One region of the Streptomyces sp. NPDC047974 genome, then DNA from elsewhere that is predicted to be linked to it. Evidence: riboswitches for the same ligand, from Rfam matches in the RefSeq annotation. Region 1 holds a riboswitch; the other holds the start of a gene.

Region 1 (7,360 bases):
GCCCCCTCGCTCGGCTGGCTGGACGTCAAGACCTCCGGCGGCGTCGAGGTCCCCGCCATCGAGGCGGCCGTCGACGAGGAGCTCGCCCGCTTCGCGGCCGAGGGCCCGACCGCCGAGGAGATGGAGCGCGCCCAGGCCCAGCTGGAGCGCGAATGGCTCGACCGGCTCGGCACGGTGGCCGGCCGCGCCGACGAACTGTGCCGCTTCGCCGTGCTGTTCGGCGACCCGCAGCTCGCCCTGACCGCGGTCGACCGCGTCCTCGCCGTCACCGCCGACGAGGTGCGCGAGGTGGCCGCGGCCCGGCTGCGCCCCGACAACCGCGCGGTGCTGGTCTACGAGCCGGTGTCCACCGACGACAGCGCCGACAGCGCCGACGGCGACGACGAGGAAGGAGCGGACCGGTGACCGACGCCGCCACGTCCCTGACGAGCATGGAGTTCCACCCGCAGCCGAAGGCCGGCACGGCCAGGCCGTGGGCCTTCCCGGCCCCCGAGCGCGGCGCGCTCGACAACGGCCTGACGGTGCTCCGCTGCCACCGCCCCGGCCAGCAGGTCGTGGCCGTCGAGATCTTCCTCGACGCGCCGCTGGACGCCGAGCCCGAGGGCCTCGACGGCGTCGCCACGATCATGGCGCGCGCCCTCTCCGAGGGGACCACCGAGCGGGCCGCCGAGGAGTTCGCGGCCGAGCTGGAGCGCTGCGGCGCCACGCTCGACGCCCACGCGGACCACCCCGGCGTCCGGGTCTCCCTGGAGGTCCCGGTCTCCCGGCTCCCCAAGGCGCTCGGGCTGGTCGCCGAGGCGCTGATCTCCCCGGCCTTCGACCCGGACGAGGTCAAGCGCCTGGTGGACAACCGGCTCGACGAGATCCCGCACGAGGCGGCCAACCCGAGCCGCCGTGCCGCGAAGCAGCTCTACAAGGAGCTCTTCCCGGCCGCGACCCGGATGTCCCGGCCCCGCCAGGGCACCGAGGAGACGGTGAAGGCCATCGACGCCGCCGCCGTCCGCGCCTTCTACGACGCGCACCTGCGGCCCGCCGCCGCCACCGCGGTCGTCGTCGGCGACCTCACCGGCGTCGACCTCGACAAGGTGCTCGCCGAGACCCTGGGCGGCTGGAGCGGCAAGCCGGCCGCGCCGCGCCCGATGGCGCCGATCACCGCCGACGACACCGGACGGGTCGTCATCGTCGACCGCCCCGGGGCGGTCCAGACCCAGCTGCTGATCGGCCGGATCGGCCCGGACCGCCACGACTCCGTGTGGGCCGCGCAGGTCCTCGGCGTCTACTGCCTCGGCGGCACCCTGACGTCCCGTCTGGACGCCGTCCTGCGCGAGGAGAAGGGGTACACGTACGGCGTGCGCGCCTTCGGGCAGGTGCTCCGCTCGGACGGCGAGGGGCACGGCGCCTCGATGCTCGCGATCAGCGGCTCGGTCGACACCCCCAACACCGGTCCGGCCCTCGGCGACCTGTGGCAGGTGCTCCGCACCCTGGCGGAGGGCGGTCTGACCGACGCCGAGCGGGACGTGGCGGTGCAGAACCTGGTGGGCGTGGCCCCGCTCAAGTACGAGACGGCCGCGTCGGTCGCCGCGACCCTCTCCGACCAGGTCGAGCAGCACCTCCCGGACGACTACCAGGCCCGGCTGTACGCGCGGCTCGCCGAGACCGGCACGGTCGAGGCCACGGCCGCCGTCGTCAGCGCCTTCCCGGTGGACCGGCTCGTCACGGTCCTGGTGGGCGACGCGTCGCAGATCGAGGAGCCCGTGCGGGCCCTCGGCATCGGCGAGGTGACGGTGGTGAGCTGATCCCGGGGTGAGCCGACCTCGTGGTGAGCCGACCTCGTGGGGAGCCGACCTCGTGGGGAGCCGACCTCGGGGTGAGCCGACCCATGGTGAGTTGACTCCGGGTGAGTAGGCCCACGGTGAGTTGACCGGTCGTCAACCCCGGGCGGAGGTCTCCGGTGCGTAGAAGCGCCGGAGACCTCCGCTTTGTCCGTTACGGCGTCAAAGATGATCGTATGCCCTGTGGCATGTCTTACAAATGAGCGTGTCTGTTTGGCGATCGACATCCGTCCGGCCTAGCGTCGATCCGTCTGTCCGACCCGACGCACGCGCCGCACCCGCGGCAACCGGACAGACATCGCCGAGTCCCCGTCAGGCGCGAGCCTGGGGAGCCGGGGACCCACGCAGTCCCTGGGGTGAATCGGACGCCTTCGCCACGCGGAGGGGTCCGTAGGAGACCTTCCTGCTCCGAACCCGTCAGCTAACCCGGTAGGCGAGAAGGAAGGAAAGGAACCGTCTTGGCGTTCACCCGTGCCACCGGGAAGCATCGTGGTGCGAGCCGACTGGCTCGCCGCAGCGCCGGCATCGCCGGCGTGGCCGCCCTCGCGACCACCGGCGTCGTCGGCACCCTGGCCTCCCCGGCGCTCGCCGCCGACACGGACGACCGTTCCCCCGAGGACACCGGCCTCACCCGGGTGATCGCCGACGAGTCCATCGCCGACCAGGTCAACGCGCAGGCCGCCGCCCAGGAGCGGGAGGCCACCGAGGCCGAGGCCCGGGCCAAGGCGCGCGCCGAGGCGAAGCGCAAGGCCGAGGCCCGCGCCCAGGAGATCCGCGAGGCCAAGGAGCGCGCCGCCCGTGAGGCCGAGCGCCGCCGGCTCGCCTCCTTCAACCTCCCGGTCGCCGGCTCGTACGTCTCCACCGGCTACAAGACCGGCGGCTCGCTCTGGTCCTCCGGCAGCCACTCCGGCGTCGACTTCCACGCCTCCTACGGCAGCTCGGTCGTCTCCGTCGGCTCCGGCACCGTCGTCGAGGCCGGCTGGGGCGGCGCGTACGGCAACAACATCGTGATCCGGATGAACGACGGCACGTACACCCAGTACGGCCACCTGTCGTCCATCGGCGTCTATGTCGGCCAGAGCGTCGAGCCCGGCCAGCAGATAGGCGTCTCCGGCTCGACCGGCAACTCCACCGGCCCGCACCTCCACTTCGAGGCCCGGACCACCGCCGAGTACGGCTCCGACATCAACCCCGTCGCGTACCTCCGCGCCCGCGGCGTCAGCCTCTGACGTCCCGCGCCCCCGCTGCACCGAAAGGCCCCGGCTCCCACGAGCCGGGGCCTTTTCGCGCCCCGGCGAGCGGGTGCGGTGCTCCGGATCCGGAGGGATTCCACCGCGAACCGGACGAATTCCGAGGGGGCATCGGAATTTCCCGCGCCCTGCAATAGAGTCGCGTGAACGGCGCTGCTCGAATTCGGTGCGCGCGGAGCGAATACGGAGGTCGGACATGCGGGTTCCCGCGCAATCGGTATGCACGGCGATCCGGGACGACATCGTCTCGGGGATCTTCGAGCGCGGCAGCCGGCTGACCGAGGAACAGCTCGCCCGCCGTTACGGCGTCTCCCGCGTCCCGGTCCGCGAGGCGCTGCGCACCCTGGAGTCCGAGGGCTTCGTCGTCAGCCGCCGGCACGCGGGCGCCCATGTCGCCGAGCCCACCGACCAGGAGGCCGCCGACCTCCTCGACGTCAGGGCGCTGCTCGAACCGCTCGGGGCGGCCCGGGCCGCCCAGCGGCGCACCGACGCCCACCTCAAGGTGCTGCGGGGCCTGGTCAGGCTGGGGCAGGAGCGGGCCCGCCGGGGGCAGGGCGAGGACCTGCGGGCGCTCGGCGGCTGGTTCCACGAGACGCTCGCCCAGGCCTCGGGCTCCCCGGCGCTCGCCGCGCTCCTCACCCAGCTGCGCCACAAGATCGCCTGGATGTACGTGGTGGACCAGCCGGACCGGCCCGTCGAGGCCTGGGCCGAACACGGGGCGATCGTCGACGCCATCGCCCGCGGGGACGCCGAACGGGCCCGCGCACTCACCGCGCAGCACGCCGAGCACACGCTTCCGCTGCACCGGCTGAAAAGGCCCGAGCGGGGCCGTGTGAGGGTTTCGCAACATGCCGTCAACACGGCGAGCGTCCGGAATTAACACGGACGCCGTATACAAAGAATAGCAATTCCAGGGCCTCTTTCGGGCTGCCCGGAAACTCTCCGAATAGCTAATTCCCCGACCCCGGAAATGCCGGACGGCCGCATCCGCCGGAAAATTCCGGGGACACGGCCGTCGGGGAGAGCTGTGGATCGACCCGCCGGGTCAGACCGTCTCGGGGAGCTCGTCGAGGCCCTCGGCGACGAGCTTGGCGAGGCGCTCGAGCGCGGCCTCCGCACCCTCGGCCTCCGAGGCGAGCACGATCTCCTCGCCGCCCTGCGCGCCCAGGCCGAGGACCGCGAGCATCGACGCCGCGTTGACCGGGTTGCCGTCGGCCTTGGCGATGGTCACGGGGACACCGGAGGCCGTGGCGGCACGGACGAAGATGGAGGCGGGGCGGGCGTGCAGGCCCTCGGCCCAGCCGACGTTGACGCGGCGCTCAGCCATGGTGTTGCCCTTCAGGTCTTCAGCGGTTGTCTAGACCAGTCTCTCACGGGTTGCGGCGTGCTCCTGCCGACCGAGGTCCCGCATCCGTGCGACGTTCGGCCCTCCTACCTTGCACGGGGCCGGGAGGCCGCGCGAGCCGTGTACCGCCAGGGAGTGGGCGCGCGGACGGTGCCGGTGCCGGACCCCGGCCGTAGGCTTTGCCCATGCGCAGCGCGTCGGAGCAGACGGACGGACCGGGCGGGGCCGGAGGCGGTACCGAGGCCGGGGTCGCGGGCGGGGCGGCGGCCGGCCGCCCGGAGCCGGAGGGGCACGCCTACCCCGACCACTGGGAGGCCGACGTCGTGCTCAGGGACGGCGGCACCGCGCGCATCCGACCCATCACCGCCGACGACGCCGACCGGCTCGTCAGCTTCTACGAGCAGGTCTCGGACGAGTCGAAGTACTACCGCTTCTTCGCCCCCTACCCCCGGCTCTCCGCCAAGGACGTCCACCGCTTCACCCACCACGACTTCGTCGACCGGGTCGGCCTCGCCGCCACCGTCGGCGGCGAGTTCATCGCCACCGTCCGCTACGACCGGATCAACGACCTCGGCCGCCCCGCCTCCTTCCCCGCCGACGAGGCCGAGGTCGCCTTCCTCGTCCAGGACGCCCACCAGGGCCGCGGCGTCGCCTCCGCCCTCCTCGAACACATCGCGGCCGTCGCCCGCGAGCGCGGCATCCGCCGCTTCGCCGCCGAGGTGCTCCCCGCCAACACCAAGATGATCAAGGTGTTCACGGACGCCGGCTACACCCAGAAGCGCAGCTTCGAGGACGGCTCCGTCCGCCTCCACCTCGACCTCGAACCGACCGACCGCTCCCTCGCCGTCCAGCGCGCCCGCGAACAGCGCGCCGAGGCCCGCTCCGTCCAGCGGCTCCTCGCCCCCCGGTCGGTCGCCGTCGTCGGCGCCGGCCGGACCCCCGGCGGGGTCGGCAGGACCGTGCTGCGCAACGTGCTCGCGGGCGGCTTCACCGGGCAGGTGTACGCGGTCAACCCCGCGCTCGGCGCGGACGCGGAGGCCGAACTCGACGGGGTGCCCGCCTTCCCCTCCGTCGCCGCCATCGGAGCCCCCGTCGACCTCGCGGTCGTCGCCGTCCCCGCCGAGCGGGTCCCCGAGGTCGTCGCCGACTGCGGCGAGCACGGGGTGCGCGGACTCGTCGTCCTCTCCGCCGGCTACGCCGAGAGCGGCGGCGCCGAAGGCCGCGAGCGGCAGCGGGCCCTGGTCCGCCAGGCCCGCTCGTACGGCATGCGGATCATCGGCCCCAACGCCTTCGGCATCATCGACACCGCCGAGGACGTGCGGCTCAACGCCTCCCTCGCCCCCGAGCTGCCCGCCGCCGGCCGCATCGGCCTCTTCACCCAGTCCGGCGCCATCGGCGTCGCGCTCCTCGCCCGGCTGCACCGGCGCGGCGCCGGCCTCTCCTCCTTCATCTCCGCCGGGAACCGCGCGGACGTCTCCGGCAACGACGTCCTCCAGCACTGGTACGACGACCCCGCGACCGACGTCGTCCTCCTCTACCTGGAGTCCCTCGGCAACCCCCGCAAGTTCGCCCGGCTCGCCCGCCGCACCGCCGCCGTCAAGCCGGTCGTCGTCGTCAAGGGCGCCCGGCACAGCGGCAGCGCCCCGCCCGGCCACCGCGTCCCCGTCAGCCGCATCCCGCACGCCACCGTCTCCGCGCTGCTGCGCCAGGCCGGCGTCATCCGCGTCGACACCGTCACCGAGCTCGTCGACGCCGGGGTGCTGCTCGCCGGACAGCCGCTGCCCGCGGGCCCGCGCGTCGCGATCCTCGGCAACTCCGAGTCCCTCGGCCTCCTCGCGTACGACGCCTGCCTCACCGAGGGCCTGCGCCCGCAGCGGCCCCTCGACCTGACGACCGGCGCCACCCCGGCCGACTTCCGGGACGCGCTCGCCGCCGCGCTCGCCGACGACTCCTGCGACGCGGTCGTCGTCACCGCGATCCCCTGGGTCGGCATCGAGGGCACCACCGAGGTCCTGGCCGCCTCCCTCCGCGAGGCCGTCGCCGGCGGCGGGGCCGCGGGCGCCGCCAAGCCGGTCGTCGTCGTCCACGTCGAGATGGGCGGCCTCGCCGAGGCCCTCTCCGCCGCCACCAGCACCCGCCCCGCCCCGGCCCGCCCCCGCCGCACGGCCGCGCCCGCACCACCGGAGACGCGGCAGGCACAGGACGCACAGAGCGCACAGGACACACAGAGCGCACAGCAGGCGCGGGACACGCGGGCGGCACAGGACGCACCGCCGCCGCAGGGCCCGCGGGCGGCACAGGACGCACCGGCACTACAGGGCGCGCCGGCGGAGCAGGGCGCACCCGAGGTCGCGGACCAGGCCGCCGCCCCCGTCCGGAACATCCCCGCCTACCCCGCCGCCGAGCGGGCCGTCCGGGCCCTCGCCGAGGCCGTTCGGTACGCGCAATGGCGGCGGCAGGCCGCCGACCCGGGCCGCGTACCGGAGTACGACTCCATCGACGAGGCCGGCGCCGCCGCGCTCATCGACCGCGTGCTCGGCGAGCGCGGCGCCGGACAGGAGTCCCGGGGCGTCACCCTCACCGCCGACGAGACCGCCGAACTGCTCGGCCGGTACGGCATCGCGCTGCGCCCCACCCTGCCCGCGCCCGGACCCGACGCGGCCGTCGCGGCCGCCGCCCGGCTCGGCTACCCGGTGGCGCTCAAGACCACCGCCCCCCACCTGCGCCACCGCCCCGACCTCGGCGGCGTCCGGCTCGACCTGGCGACCGAGCAGCAGCTGCGCACCGCCTTCGCCGAGCTGACCGAGGCCCTCGGCAAGCCCGAGGAGCTCCAGCCGGTCGTCCAGGCGATGGCGCCCCGCGGCGTGGACACCGTCATCCGCGCCGCGATCGACCCCGCCGTGGGCGCCGTGCTCTCCTTCGGGCTCTCGGGC
Region 2 (7,360 bases), on a different contig from region 1:
GGCAGCGGCGCCGAGGGCCTGGACACCTACGGCGCCCAGGTCGCCGACCTGCTGGGACACCCGCCCGCGCCCCCCTCCGTACGCCCGCCCGCGGACACCACCGACCCCCGCACCACAGGAACGAGCACCGCCCCGTGAACCAGCCCGACATGAACGCGGTCGTCGGCAGCCACGACCTGCTCCTGGTCACCCTCGACACCCTCCGGTACGACGTGGCCGCCGAGCTGGCCGCCGCCGGCCGGATACCGAACCTCGCCCGGCACCTCCCGGGCGGCCGCTGGGAGCGCCGGCACGCGCCCGGCAGCTTCACCTACGCCTCCCACCAGGCGATCTTCGCGGGCTTCCTGCCGACTCCGGCCGCGCCCGGACCGCATCCGAGGCTCTTCGCGGCCCGGTTCGCGGGCAGCGAGACCACCGCCGGCGGCACCTATGTGTACGACGCTCCCGACCTGGTCACGGCGCTCGCCGCCGAGGGCTACCGGACGGTGTGCGTCGGCGGCGTCGGCTTCTTCAACGGGCAGCCGCCGCTCGGCTCGGTCCTGCCCGGCCTCTTCGAGGAGAGCCACTGGGAGCCGTCCTTCGGCGTGGCCTCGCCGACCTCCTTCGAGGCGCAGGTGGCCCGGGCCGAGGAGGTGGTGGCCGCGCTGCCGGCCGACCGCCGGCTCTTCCTCTTCGTGAACGTCTCGGCGCTGCACCAGCCGAACTGGTTCCACCTGCCGGGCGCCACCCGCGAGGCGGGTGACACCCGGGCCACCCACGCGGCGGCGCTGGAGTACGTCGACCGGCACGTCGGGCGCCTCTTCGCGGCGATGAGCAGCCGCCGCCGCTGCTTCGCGATCGTCTGCTCGGACCACGGCACGGCGTACGGCGACGACGGCTACACGGGCCACCGGCTGGGCCACGAGGTCGTGTGGACGGTGCCGTACGCGCAGTTCACGCTGGACGGCCCGGCCGAGGGGGCCGCCGCGTGACCGGCACCCCGCTCCCCCGCCCGTACCGCTCGTACGTCTACGCCTACCCGCACAAGACGGCGTACCGTCCGCTGCCCGAGCGGCCGGAGCTGGCGGCGCTCTGGGCGGACGAGCCGAAGGACGCCCTGTCGCTCTACGCGCACGTGCCGTTCTGCGAGGTCCGCTGCGGTTTCTGCAACCTCTTCACCCGGATCGGCGCCCCGGACGAGCTGACCACCCGCTACCTCGACGCGCTCGACCGGCAGGCCGTCGCCGTCCGGGAGGCGCTGGGCGACGCGGCGCCGGTGCGGTTCGCGGCGGCGGCCTTCGGCGGCGGCACCCCCACCTTCCTGACCGCCGCCGAGCTGGAGCGGCTCTGCGACATCGCCGAGCACCGCATGGGCGCGGACCTGCGGGCGGCGCCGCTCTCCGTGGAGACGTCCCCGGCGACCGCGACCGCCGACCGCCTTGCGGTGCTCGCCGGGCGGGGCGCGACCCGGCTGAGCATCGGGGTGCAGAGCTTCGTGGACGCCGAGGCGCGGGCCGCGGTCCGGCCCCAGCGGCGGGCGGACGTGGAGGCGGCGCTCGGCCGGATCCGGGACGCCGGCGTGCCGGTGCTCAACATCGACCTCATCTACGGCATCGACGGGCAGACCGCGGAGTCCTGGCGGTACTCGCTGGACGCGGCGCTGGCCTGGCGGCCCGAGGAGCTGTACCTGTACCCGCTGTACGTGCGCCCGCTCACCGGCCTGGGCCGGACCGGCCCCGCCGAGTCGGACGCGGAGTGGGACGCGCGGCGGCTGCGGCTCTACCGGCAGGGCAGGGACCACCTCCTCGCGGAGGGGTACGAGCAGGTGTCGATGCGGATGTTCCGGCGGGCGGGCGCGGCCCCGGCGGGCCCCGACGACCACGCCTGCCAGACGGACGGCATGATCGGCCTGGGGTGCGGCGCCCGCTCGTACACCGCCGCGCTGCACTACTCCTTCGACTACGCGGTCGACATGCGGGAGATCCGCTCGATCATCGACGCCTACACGGAGACCCGGGACTTCTCCCGGGCCGTGGTGGGCCGCCGGGTGGACGGGGCGGAGGCCCGCCGCCGCCACCTCCTGCAGTCGCTGCTGCAGGCGGAGGGCATGGAGCTGGCCGGGTACGAGCAGCGGTTCGGGACCTCGGCGCACGAGGACTTCGGCGCGGAGCTCGACCGGTTCGCGGCGTACGGCTGGCTGGACGGTGCGGCGCCGGCGGGGCTGCTCAGGCTGTCGCCGGAGGGGCTCGCGCACTCGGACGGGCTCGGCCCGGAGCTGTTCTCCCCCGCCGTACGGGCCGCGATGGCCGCGTACGAGCCGAAGTAGGGCCGGCCGTGGACCTGACGCTGCTGTACCGGGGGCCGCTCGCCTCCTGCGACTACGACTGCCCGTACTGTCCCTTCGCCAAGCGCCGGGACTCGCCGGAGACGCTGCGGGCGGACCGGGCGGCCCTGGAGCGGTTCACCGGGTGGGCGGCCGGGCAGGACGGGGACCGGCTGCGGATCCTCTTCACGCCGTGGGGCGAGGGCCTCGTCCGCTCCTGGTACCGGCGGGCGATGGTGGAGCTGTCGCGGCTGCCGCACGTGGAGCGGGTGGCGATCCAGACCAATCTGAGCTGCCGGACCTCCTGGCTGGACGACGCCGACCCGGACACGCTGGCGCTGTGGTGCACGTACCACCCCGGCCAGACGCCGTACGACCGCTTCCTCGGCAAGGCCCTGGACCTGGCGGCCCGGGGGGTCCGCTTCAGCGTGGGCGTGGTGGGGCTGCCCGAGCACCACGCGGAGGCGCTGCGGCTGCGGGCGGCGCTGCCGGACCACGTCTATCTGTGGGTGAACGCCGCCGAGGGGCGCACGTACACCGACGCGGAGGCGGCGGCGTGGACGGGCATCGACCCGCTCTTCGGCTACAGCCGGCACCCGCACCGCTCCGCGGGGCTGCCCTGCCGGACCGGCGAGTCGGTGGTGTCGGTGGACGGCGCGGGGACGGTGCGCCGCTGCCACTTCGTCAAGGCGGAGCTGGGCAATCTGTACGACGGCTCGTACCGTGCCGCGCTGCGGCCCCGCGCCTGCCCCCTCGCCGTGTGCGACTGCCACATCGGCTACGTCCACCTGGAGTCGCTGCCGCTGTACGACGTCTTCGCCGGCGGGGTCCTGGAGCGGATCCCCGCCGGCCGGCGGGCGCCGGGAGCTACAGGGGCATGAGGTCGGGGCGCTTGGCCTCGACGTGGTCGCCGGAGCTCTCGCCGCGCAGCCGCCGCCCGATCCACGGCACCAGGTACTCGCGCGCCCAGTGGATGTCGTCCCGGCGGACCTCCAGCGGCCCGCGGGCGGGCAGCGGCGGCCACGCCTGGTCCGGGTCGGCGGGCACCGGCAGGCCGAGGACCTGGGCGGCGCGCAGCGCGACCCGGGTGTGGCCCTCGGGCGAGAGGTGCAGCCGGTCGTCGTCCCAGGCCCGCCGGTCCTGGACCGACTTCAGCGACCACAGGTCGAGGACCGGGCAGTCGTAGCGGTCGGCGATGGCGCGGACGTGGGCCGTGTACGTGGCGATCTTGCCGCGCAGGTGCTTGAGCACCGGTACGTCACGGGTGTCGAAGCCGGTGGTCACCATGACGGTGCCGACGGCGGAGGTGAGGTCCCGCACCGCCCGCTCGAACCGCTCGGCGACGTCGTCGGGGTCGGTGCCGGGGCGGATGATGTCGTTGCCGCCCGCGCAGAAGGTGACCAGGTCGGGGGCGAGCTCCTTGGCCCGGGGGACCTGCTCGGCCACGATCTGGTCGAGGAGGCGGCCGCGGACCGCGAGGTTCGCGTAGCGGAATTCCTGGTGGTCCGGCAGCTGGTCGGCGAGGAGCACCGCGAAGCGGTCCGCCCAGCCGACATAGGTCCCGTCCGGCCCCGGGTCTCCGACGCCCTCGGTGAAGCTGTCACCGATCGCCGCGTACGACCCGAATCCCCCGACCGCCCCGAACACGTTCTCTTCTGTTGCTCTCGAATCGTCTGCCACGACAGCACATCCTTCCTTTCCGGATGTGACCTACGCGACCGTAAGGAGGGGTTGACGGCGGGTGATATATGCCACCGATAAAGAATTTGCCAAGCCCGGAATAGGGCGAAGGCCCGGCACGCGGGTGCCGGGCCTTCGCCGTGTCCGTTGGTCCGGACGGGTCAGATGGAGACCCCGTGCTGGCGCAGGTAGGCCAGCGGGTCGATGTCCGCGCCGTAGCTCGGCGAGGTGCGGATCTCGAAGTGCAGGTGCGGGCCGGTCGAGTTGCCGGTGGAGCCGGAGAGACCGATCTGCTGGCCGCCGCTCACCGACTGGCCGGCGGAGACGGCCAGGGAGGAGAGGTGGGCGTACTGCGAGTAGTTGCCGTCGGCGTGCTGGATGACGACCTCGTTGCCGTAGGCGCCGCTCCAGCCGGCGGAGACGACCGTGCCGGCGCCGACGGCGCGGACGGTGGTGCCGGAGGAGGCGATGAAGTCGGCACCGGTGTGGTAGCCGGAGGACCACATGGAGCCGGAGGCGCGGTACGGCGTGGAGACGCCGCCGGAGACCGGGGCGACCCAGCCGGACGCGGCCGGGGCGGCGGCGGCCGGGGCCGCGGCGCGCTCGGCGGAGCGGGAGGCGCGGGTCTGCTCGGTGGCCTTCGCCGTGGCCTTCGGGGCGGCCTTGACGGCGGCCTTCGGGGCGGCCTTCGGCGCGGCGGCCGGGGCGGCGGGCTTCGGGGCGGCGGCCTTGGCGGGGTTCTTGGCGCCGAGGGTGAGCTTCATGCCCGGGAGGATCAGCGAGGGGTTCTCGCCGACGACCTGGCGGTTGTCGGCGTAGAGCCGCTTCCAGCCGCCGGCGACGTCGTGGTCGGCGGCGATCTTGGACAGGTAGTCGCCGGCGACGACGGAGTACGTGGTCGGGGCGGCGGCCTTGGCGGCCGGGGCGGCTTTGGCCTGGACCTGCGCGGCGGCGATCACGGTGCCGGAGACGGCGGCCGGGGCGGCCTGCTCGGCGGCGTGGGCGCCGGTGGCGCCGATCAGCGGCAGCGCGACGACGGCGCCACCGGTGCCGGCGGCGACGAGGCCACGGGTGATCAGGGTGGACTTCTGGCGGCGGTGCTTACCCTTCGCGGGCATGGCGAATTCCTCTCCGGCGCCTGCGAGGTGAGCTGTCGGGTTCGGACTGGAGATGTCCGGCCGCGTTTCTCACGCGGCTTCACCCCTAGCCGTCCTGCGTCGCGGGACCGGCGTACTTCCTTGGGTCCCCCGCTCCTGCCAGCGTGGACGGGTGTGAATTCCGGACGGTGGCAGGATTCGGCGGTCCGACCGGATTGACGGCGACGCTAGACGAGCCGGGTCGGCGCGAACAAGCCACGGAATTCGACGGGCATTCCGGGACGATCTTCGGGCCTGGAATTCCGGTCACCCTCCGTGGATGACGGTCCCTCGATTCCCTTTTCGGGGAGGGGGGTTGGACCGGGCGGTCGGCCACGATCCGTCACCTCTATGACCCTGCTCACGCGCCGAATTCCATCTCCCCCTCAACCGGGGCGCGTTACCCCAAGACCTTCCAATACGGACAGATCGCCCATTACCGTCCAGGGGGGTGCGCCGCGCCGCGCTCGACGGGATGATTGCGGGGGGAACCGATCTCGTACGGGCCCCGTGAACGCCTACCACCAGGAGCATCCGTGACGCAGCAGCTGCCGCAGGTCAAGACCCTCGAACCCGGCGAGCCCGAGCTCGCGGCGGTCCGCAACTTCCGGGACGTGGCCGGCCTGCCGACCACCGACGGACGCGCGGTCCGGCCCGGCACCCTCTTCCGCAGCGGTCACCTCGCCGACGCCACCGAGTCCGACGCGGCCTTCCTCTCCGGCCTCGGCCTGCACACGATCTTCGACTTCCGCAACGAGGCCGACGCCAAGGTGGAGGGTCCGGACGTGGAGCTCCCGGGCGTGCGGAACGTGAACATACCCCTGAGCGACCCGGCCGACGGCAAGGAGTTCTGGCGGATGGTCCGCGAGGGCGACCTCGACACGCTGCGGGACCTGCTCGGCGACGGAAAGGCGGCGGACCGGATGACCTCCGCGTACCGCCGGATGATCGTGGAGCGGACCGCCGAGCACAGCCGCATCCTGCACGCCCTCGCCGAGGAGGCCGTCCCGGCCCTGATGCACTGCGCGGCCGGCAAGGACCGCGCCGGGCTCTCGATCGCGATCACCCTGCTCGCCCTCGGCGTGGAGCGCGAGGCCATCGAGGCGGACTACGTGAAGTCCGGCGCCCCGCACCGCCGCTACAAGGTGCGCCGCAGCCCCACCGCCCGGGACGCGATGGCGCCCGAGGTGATGGAGCTGCTGAGCCCGCTCTTCGACGCGCGGGTGGAGTACCTGCGGGCGGCCTTCGAGGCCATCGACGCCACCTGGGGCTCCGTGGACGCCTACCTCGCGGACGGCCTGGAGCTGGCGCCGGAGACCCGCGAGCGGCTGCGCGAGCGGTTCCTCACGGAGGCGTGAGGCCGCGGGCCCTCCCGCCCGGTCACTGGTTCTGCCCGCCCAGCATGAAGAGCAGGTAGAGGAAGCCGGCGAAGAGGTGACCGGCGATCAGGTAGGCGAAGAGGCGGAGCACCAGCCCCTTGGGGAACTTCCCCTCGCCGCGCTCCTCACCGGTGACCGGGGCGGAATTCACTGACTTGTCGGACATGTCGACCAGCCTTTCGGGCTCAGCGGGAGTGCGGGGTGCCGCCGCCCAGGCACAGCTCGGCGGCGGGGCTCTGCAGGAGCGTGTGGACGAAGAGCACCTCGGCACCGGCGCGGCCGGCCGCGCCGATCCGGTGCGGGGTGAGCGAGTCGAAGTGCGCGCTGTCCCCGGGGCCGAGCAGGTGCACGGCGTCGCCGAGCGCGAGCCGGACCTGCCCTTCGAGCACGTGCAGCCACTCCTCGCCGGGGTGGACGCGCACGATGTCGGCCCGGGTGGCGTAGGGCACGTGGACGCGCAGGCACTGCATGGCCCGGCCCGCGCCGCCCGCCTGCCGGTAGATCCAGCCGTCGGCCTCGACCGGTTCGGAGCGGTCGGCCCGGACCACCGGGTCGCGTTCGGGCGGGGTCTCGCCCAGCAGCTCGGCGACCGTCGTACCGTAGATACGGGCGAGGGCGAGGAGCATCGGCAGCGAGGGCTGCCGGTTCCCGGTCTCGAGCCGCGAGAGGTGCGCCGGGGACAGCCCGGCGCGCTGGGCGGCCGCCTCCAGGGTGAGCCCCCGGCGCCGACGCAGCGCCCGCAGCTGCGGGGCGACGTCGGGCACGAGCTCGGGGGCGGCGGTTTCCGGGGTGGAGCCCCGGGGGACGTGGTCCATGCGTCCATTCCGCCAGGAACATGCCTCTGAGGCAAGTTTCTTGCCTCA

What was found. A riboswitch is a leader RNA that binds a small molecule or an ion and turns the genes downstream of it on or off. The one in region 1 is predicted to bind cyclic di-AMP.
Region 2: linked by a shared signal. The riboswitch ahead of AB0E19_RS05430 (LysM peptidoglycan-binding domain-containing M23 family metallopeptidase) and the one ahead of AB0E19_RS31145 (M23 family metallopeptidase) in region 1 are both predicted to bind cyclic di-AMP.

What each region holds. Positions count from the first base shown of each region.
Region 1 covers NZ_JBEZNU010000029.1:52,491-59,850, forward strand. The annotation lists gene AB0E19_RS31135 (pitrilysin family protein) at 1-405, shown strand, start outside; gene AB0E19_RS31140 (pitrilysin family protein) at 432-1,796, shown strand; cyclic di-AMP (ydaO/yuaA leader) riboswitch at 2,122-2,283, shown strand; gene AB0E19_RS31145 (M23 family metallopeptidase) at 2,291-3,061, shown strand; gene AB0E19_RS31150 (GntR family transcriptional regulator) at 3,279-3,962, shown strand; gene AB0E19_RS31155 (HPr family phosphocarrier protein) at 4,128-4,409, opposite strand; gene AB0E19_RS31160 (GNAT family N-acetyltransferase) at 4,613-7,360, shown strand, end outside.
Region 2 covers NZ_JBEZNU010000002.1:523,611-530,970, forward strand. The annotation lists gene AB0E19_RS05405 (STM4014 family protein) at 1-138, shown strand, start outside; gene AB0E19_RS05410 (STM4013/SEN3800 family hydrolase) at 150-971, shown strand; gene AB0E19_RS05415 (STM4012 family radical SAM protein) at 968-2,305, shown strand; gene AB0E19_RS05420 (STM4011 family radical SAM protein) at 2,314-3,183, shown strand; gene AB0E19_RS05425 (SGNH/GDSL hydrolase family protein) at 3,170-3,982, opposite strand; gene AB0E19_RS05430 (LysM peptidoglycan-binding domain-containing M23 family metallopeptidase) at 4,144-5,100, opposite strand; cyclic di-AMP (ydaO/yuaA leader) riboswitch at 5,105-5,260, opposite strand; gene AB0E19_RS05435 (tyrosine-protein phosphatase) at 5,655-6,476, shown strand; gene AB0E19_RS05440 (DUF6126 family protein) at 6,499-6,663, opposite strand; gene AB0E19_RS05445 (helix-turn-helix domain-containing protein) at 6,683-7,312, opposite strand.